DNA from 3 places in the Spiribacter salinus M19-40 genome. Region 3 is predicted to be linked to each of the others. Evidence: predicted binding sites of a transcription regulator. Region 3 holds the regulator's gene; each other region holds the start of a gene.
The links. The regulator sigma-54, encoded in region 3, starts transcription at its own class of promoters, with help from an activator protein. The targets are predictions, from matches to a motif close to TGGCANGNTNCNTGCTT.
Positions count from the first base shown of each region.

Region 1 (2,267 bases), 320 kb from region 3:
TCAGCACCCAGCGAATCGAGCGATCGTCATCGACAATCCAGACGCTCGTTGTTTCAGCCATGAGACTCCTCCAGGGGCAACCAGACGGTGAACACCGTGCAGCCGGGCTCGCTGCTGCACTCGATCAGCCCGCCATGCTGGTTCACCAGGGTTTGGGCCATCGGCAGACCAATACCGCTGCCCTCGGCGCGGCCGGTCACCATCGGGTAGAAAATTTGGTCCTGCAGGGATGGCGGGATACCGGGGCCGTTATCCCGTATATCGATACGCGCGACGAGACGGTGCTGTTTGTGGCCGATCGTAAAACGCCGCTGCGTGCGGGACTGAATCGTGATCTCCCCTTCATCACCCAGGGCCTGCAATGCATTGCGCACCAGGTTGAGCAAGGCCTGAATCAGCTGATCGCCAGCGGCGGGCAGGCTCGGGATACTGGGATCATAATCCCGCGCGATCGTGACACCCGCGGGCGCCTCGGCAACCGCCAGGTGACGCACACGCTCGAGCACCTCATGGAGATTGGTCAGCTGCCGGTCGGGCCGGTTTTCCGGCCCCAACAGGCCATTGACCAGGGTGCGCAGGCGGTCCGCCTCGTTAATGATGATCTGCGTGTATTCACGGTGTTCGGGCTCGGCCAGCTCGGCCTCCAGCAATTGGGCGGCCCCACGCAGACCCCCCAGCGGATTTTTAATCTCGTGGGCCAGACCGCGAATCAGTTCCCGAACCGCCTGGTTCTGGGCGATCAGGCGGTTTTCCCGAGAAATGCGCAAATGCCGGTCAATCTGCTCAAACTCCAACAAAAGCCGGGTCTCAGGTAGGGGGGTGATGGCGCAATCGACCGTCGCGGTACGCTCGCCACCGAGATGGATCCGGATCTCCCGCTCGGCATAGCTCGCGCCCTCGTCGAGTGCATGGCCAATCGCGTCATTCAATACGGCAACACCAGGAAAGAGCGTCGTGAGCGTCTCGCCAAGGGCCTGACGACTGCTCAGCTGAAACAGGGTCTCTGCGGCCGCATTGAGCAGCTGGATACGGCACTGCGCATCGACCACGACCACTGCGCGGGTGAGGTTGTCGAGGACTTCGTGGGTGGCGTCTTTCACGGGCTCTCTCATCATTGCACTGAGATGTAGCAAGAACCGCGCCAGCGCACTGAACGGCTTTGATGGCGCATTCAGTATAAACCTCAGGGTGGGTGGGCGCACCATTTTGGTGCGAGCCCGTTGTGCGTTAGGGTCTGATAGGCAGTGCGGTGCAGTGCCGCTTCCGATGACTTCTCCCGAGCTCCCCTACCCGCTACGCGGTTAGAGGTCGCACGGGATAAGCCATCGAAATCGGCAAACCTGGGCCGCTCAGCGAATCAAGCCCATCGGGGCGTTGCCGATTTCGGGTACTTTTACCCTGCGACCTCTAGCCGTGCAGCGGATAGGGGAGCAGGGTGGAAGTGCCCGGAAGCGGCAACCCCCACCAAAGCAGGGGTCGCCGCGTAGCGCGCTTTAGACGCTGTAGTAAAGGTCGAACTCGACCGGATGCGTGGTCATCCGCAGCTGCAGGACTTCTTCGCGCTTCAGGTCGATGTAGCCATCGATGGCGTCATCCGTGAACACACCGCCAACCTTCAGGAACTCGCGGTCTGCATCGAGAGCATCCAGCGCCTCTTCGAGCGAGAAGGCGACTTTTGCGATCTCGGCCTCTTCCTCGGGCGGCAGGTCGTATAGATCCTTGTCCATGGCATCGCCGGGATGGATCTTGTTCTGGATGCCGTCAAGGCCGGCCATGAGCATCGCGGCAAAGCAGAGATACGGATTGGCTGTGCTATCCGGGAAGCGGATTTCCACGCGCCGGGCCTTGGGATTGGCAACCCATGGGATCCGGACCGAGGCCGAGCGGTTGCGCGCCGAGTAGGCGAGCAGCACGGGGGCCTCGAAGCCTGGCACCAGGCGCTTGTAAGAGTTGGTGGAGGCGTTGGCGAAGGCGTTGATGGCCTTGGCGTGCTTGATGATGCCACCGATGTAATACAGCGCCGTCTCGGACAGGCCACCGTACTGATCGCCCGCGAACAGCATCTCACCGGTCTTGCCAATGGACTGATGCACGTGCATGCCACTACCGTTATCGCCCACCACCGGCTTCGGCATAAACGTCGCCGTTTTGCCGTAGGCGGCCGCTACGTTGTGCACGACGTACTTCAGCGCCTGGACCTCATCGGCCTTGCGCACCAGGGTGTTAAACCCGACGCCAATCTCACACTGGCCGGCAGTGGCAACCTC
Region 1 covers NC_021291.1:11,197-13,463, reverse strand. Annotated here, with positions in the region: gene ntrC (nitrogen regulation protein NR(I)) at 1-61, opposite strand, end outside; gene glnL (nitrogen regulation protein NR(II)) at 54-1,100, opposite strand; gene glnA (glutamate--ammonia ligase) at 1,494-2,267, opposite strand, start outside.
Region 1: the regulator sigma-54 is predicted to act here: its motif matches at 1,128-1,144, upstream of glnL (nitrogen regulation protein NR(II)).

Region 2 (2,267 bases), 550 kb from region 3:
GGGGACGTTCGGGCCGGCCGTGATAGCCACCAGACCGGCGATACCGCCATTCAGCGCCATCGTCAGATCCGCCTTGCCAAACATGAGCCGAGCGGTGATCAGTGCCGCAACCACACCGCCTGCGGCGGCGAGATTCGTGTTGGCAAAGACGAGTGCCACGGCGTTGGCCGAATCCACATCAGACAGCTTGAGCTCCGAGCCGCCATTGAACCCGAACCAGCCCAGCCACAGGATGAACACACCCAGCGTGGCCAACGGCATGTTGGTGCCCGGGATCGGCTTTACTTCGCCATTCGGGCCGTACTTGCCCTTGCGGGGACCCAGCACGATGACCGCTGCCAGCGCCGCGGCTGCACCGAACATGTGGACGATGCCCGAACCGGCGTAATCAGAGTAGCCGACCTCCGCCAGGAAGCCGCCGCCCCAGCTCCAGAAGCCCTGGATGGGGTAAATCACGCCCGTGAGGATCACCGTGAATAGCAGGAACGCCCAGAGCTTCATCCGCTCGGCTACGGCACCGGAGATGATGGACATCGCCGTTGCCACAAACACGACCTGGAAAAAGAAATCCGAGATGTTGGAGTAATAGGCGTCGCTGCCGCCCGCAATATCCGCTGCGGCGTTATCAGCTGCACCCAGCACCCCGCCAAAGGACGGAATCAGCGCGCTCACGCCCCCGCCATACATGATGTTGTAGCCCATTAGCATGTACATGATGCAGGCAATGGCATACAGAGAGACGTTCTTGGTCAGAATTTCCGTGGTGTTTTTCGAGCGCACGAGGCCCGACTCGAGCATGGTGAACCCCGCCGCCATCCACATGACCAGGGCGCCCGAAATGAGGAAGTAAAAGGTGTCCAGCGCGTAGGCTAGTTCGTTAAATTCTGCAGACATTTTTCAGACTCCCAGTGATTCTTCAGAGTGCGTCTTTATCCGTCTCGCCGGTACGGATGCGAATCGCCTGCTCCACCGGTGAAACGAAAATCTTGCCGTCACCGATCTTGCCGGTGTTGGCGGCCTTGCTGATGGCATCGGCAGCACGCTCGACAAGCTCATCGTCGAGCACGACCTCCACTTTCATCTTGGGGAGGAAATCGACGACGTATTCCGCTCCGCGGTAAAGCTCGGTATGGCCTTTCTGGCGGCCAAACCCCTTGACCTCGGTAACAGTGACGCCCTGAACCCCGATGTCCGAGAGCGATTCCCGGACGTCATCGAGCTTGAACGGCTTGATGATCGCTGTGATTAGCTTCATGGCTGATCTCCCATTGGGGCTTGGAGCGTTGGCTCCAGGCCCGTGGACGGTAAATACCCGCCTTGTCTAATGCAGGGACCGTGCCAGTTCGCAGAGCGACTCGAATCAGTGCAGCGCAAAACCATCCGCACAGTGTTTGTGCGCCAGGCGGGTGAGCTCAGCACCAATACGGTGCAAAAGAACGTTTGGGTTCGCCGACTGACCCCATTAAACTTGGAGACCGATTAACGGAGGACTCGCGCATGCTCGACCCGAAACAATTTGACGAAATGGCGAAGCGATTCGCAGAAGGCCTCCCGGCCGGTGTCCGAGACTTTCAACAGGAAGTCGAGAAAAACGCCCGGGTCGCCCTGCAGAGTGCCTTCAACCACATGGAGCTGGTGACCCGCGAAGAATTCGACGCCCAGGCAAAAGTGCTGGCACGTACCCGGGAGCGGCTGGAAGCGCTCGAGGCGCGTGTGGCCACACTCGAAGGCGGCGAGGCAGGCGCGGAGGACACCCCCAAGAGCGAGTAAACCCTCGCCGGTGACCCAATGACCTGCCATGCAGAAAGGAGCGCGCAGGTTTGTCACTGGCCATGGTTCGGGCGCGTGCCGCCCTGGGTATCGACGCCCCGTCGGTTGACGTCGAGGTTCACCTCGGCGGCGGCCTACCGTCTTTCTCGATCGTGGGGCTACCCAACACGGCCTTGCGGGAAGCGCGGGACCGCGTCCGCGGCGCGTTGACGACCAGCGGTTTCGAATTTCCTCGTCGGCGTATCACCGTCAACCTGTCACCAGCAGACTTGCCAAAAGACGGCGCTCGCTTCGACCTGGCGATTGCGCTCGGCATTCTGGCCGCCTCAGGGCAACTTAAACCAGCCTCACTCCAGGGCGGCGTCTTCAGCGCCGAACTGGCCCTCTCCGGTGCCCTGCGTCCGGTCCCAGGCACGCTACCCGTTGCCGTGCAGTGCACTCAGGCCAGCGAGTGGCTCGTTGTGGCCGCGGACAATGGCGAGGAGGCGGCGTTGGGC
Region 2 covers NC_021291.1:245,556-247,822, reverse strand. Annotated here, with positions in the region: gene SPISAL_RS01205 (ammonium transporter) at 1-894, opposite strand, end outside; gene SPISAL_RS01200 (P-II family nitrogen regulator) at 917-1,255, opposite strand; gene ubiK (ubiquinone biosynthesis accessory factor UbiK) at 1,498-1,770, shown strand; gene SPISAL_RS01190 (YifB family Mg chelatase-like AAA ATPase) at 1,821-2,267, shown strand, end outside.
Region 2: the regulator sigma-54 is predicted to act here: its motif matches at 1,325-1,341, upstream of SPISAL_RS01200 (P-II family nitrogen regulator).

Region 3 (2,267 bases):
CGATGGCGGCATACATTTCCTCGTGGTCGGCCTCAGCGAAAAGGCGTGCGCCGCTGACAGCCAGAGTCGCCTCGGCACACTGGCGGTTTTTCTCGACCGTGAGGATGACGTGGGCGTCCACCACGTTGTCGAAATGCCGCTCCAGGCGCTGGAATTTTTCATTGACGTAGTCCCGCAGTGAGTCGGTGATTTCGACATGATGACCGGTAACATCGATTTTCATGCTGATCTCCTATCAGGGTGGTTAACCCAGTCGTTTGCGGTCGGTGGAAGAGGCGATGCCCATCACCTCACGATACTTCGCTACGGTCCGGCGTGCCACGTTGATGCCTTCATCACGAAGGATGTCGGCCAGCCGTGAGTCACTTAACGGTCGTGCCGGTGTCTCGGCAGCGACCAGACGTCGAATGCGGGCGCGGATGGCCGTGGCGGAGCACTCCCCGCCATCCATGGTCTGGACATGGCTTGAGAAGAAATACTTGAACTCATGCGTGCCCTGAGGCGTGCGCATGTACTTCTGGGTTGTGATTCGGGAGACGGTGGACTCGTGCATCTCAATGGCTTCGGCCACTTCGCGCAGCACCAGCGGCTGCATGGCCTCTTCACCGTGTTCCAGAAATCCTTGCTGGCGCTCGACAATGCATTCAGCCACCTTTTGCAGGGTCTCGTTGCGGGAGCGCAGGCTTTTGATCAGCCACCGCGCTTCCTGCAGGTGTTGGCGCATGAGGTGGTTGTCTGCGCCGGCATCCCCGCGCTGGACCAGGCTGGCGTAATAGTCATTGACGCGGAGCCGCGGCGAAGCCTCCGGATTGACCTCGACCTCCCAGCGTCCATTCATCCGGCGGACCATGCAGTCGGGGACGATGTACTCCGTGCGGGTGTCACCAAATCCGGAGCCCGGGTGGGGATCCAGTGTTTGGATAAGCGCAATTGCCGCCTCGAGGCTCGCTTGGTCGATGCCGAGCTGGCGGCGCAGTGCGGCATGCTGGCTGGGGCCCTGGCCGAGTTGTTCCAGGTGGTCGGTGATCAGGGCGCCGGCGGCTGCCCGGTGCGGCGTGTCGTCGGGCAGTGCCGCGATCTGGATACGCAGGGCCTCGCGAGGATCCTGAGCGCCGACGCCAATGGGGTCGAGATGCTGGATGAACGCAAGGACGGCCTGGATGTCATCTGCCTCGACTTCGAGGTCATGCGGTACCGCGGCCAGCAAGTCCTGGGGCGGCTCGGTGAGATAGCCGTTATCGGCGATGGCATCAACGATGACTTCGCCGATGCGTCGGTCACGTTCGCTTAATCCAGACAGCTCGAGCTGCCAAAACAGGTGGTCCTGTAGCGAGGCGTCGGGGCTGGCGCGATTCTCCAGGGGATCGATGGCGCGGTCCCGATCGCCGCCAGCCGCTGAACTCGACGGGCCAATGGTGTCTTCCCAGCGCTCGTCGACGGGTATGGCCTCACCCAGGCGGGTCGCATCCGGTGCGTCGCTCCCGAGGGTGGCCTCGGAGGGCTCACGTAACCCGGTCTCTGGCAGCGCGTCCGGGTCATGGCTGTCCAGGCCTGGCTCGGTCTCTTCCTCGGCCTCGAGCATCAGGTTGGATTCCAGCGCCTCGCGGATTTCCAGATTGAGTTCGGCAGCCGGCAGCTGCAGCAGCCGGATTGCCTGCTGCAGCTGCGGGGTCATCGCCAGTTGCTGGCCAAGCCGGATCTGCAGGGTTTGCTTCATTGGCGTTCGTCGATCTCCTTGTCTTGTCAGATTAACGCCGGGGGTACCGATACGGCCAGCACAATGGGTTTTGTCGCCGCTAGAGGCGGAAGTCTTCGCCCAGGTAAACGGCTCGCACCTGGGCGTCATCCAGCACGGTCTGCGCATCCCCTTCCACGATCACGCGGCCGGCGTTGAGGATGCTGGCGCGATCGACCAGCCCCAGCGTCTCGCGCACGTTGTGATCGGTGATCAGCACCCCGATCTGCCGTTCAGCCAGGTGGCGCACGATGGACTTGATCTCACCAACGGAGATGGGGTCGACACCGGCAAAGGGCTCATCGAGCAAAATAAAACGCGGCTCCGCCGCCAGCGCCCGGGCAATCTCAACCCGACGCCGCTCGCCCCCGGATAGACTGACCCCTTTTTGATGGCTCAGGTGCTCAACCCCGAACTCCTCCAATAAGGCATGGGCCCGGTCATGGCGGGCGCTTCGATCGAGATCTTGGCGGGTCTCGAGTACGGCAAGCAGGTTGTCGAGGACCGACATGCGCCGGAAGACCGATGCCTC
Region 3 covers NC_021291.1:1,435,385-1,437,651, reverse strand. Annotated here, with positions in the region: gene hpf (ribosome hibernation-promoting factor, HPF/YfiA family) at 1-223, opposite strand, end outside; gene SPISAL_RS07100 (RNA polymerase factor sigma-54) at 245-1,717, opposite strand; gene lptB (LPS export ABC transporter ATP-binding protein) at 1,797-2,267, opposite strand, start outside.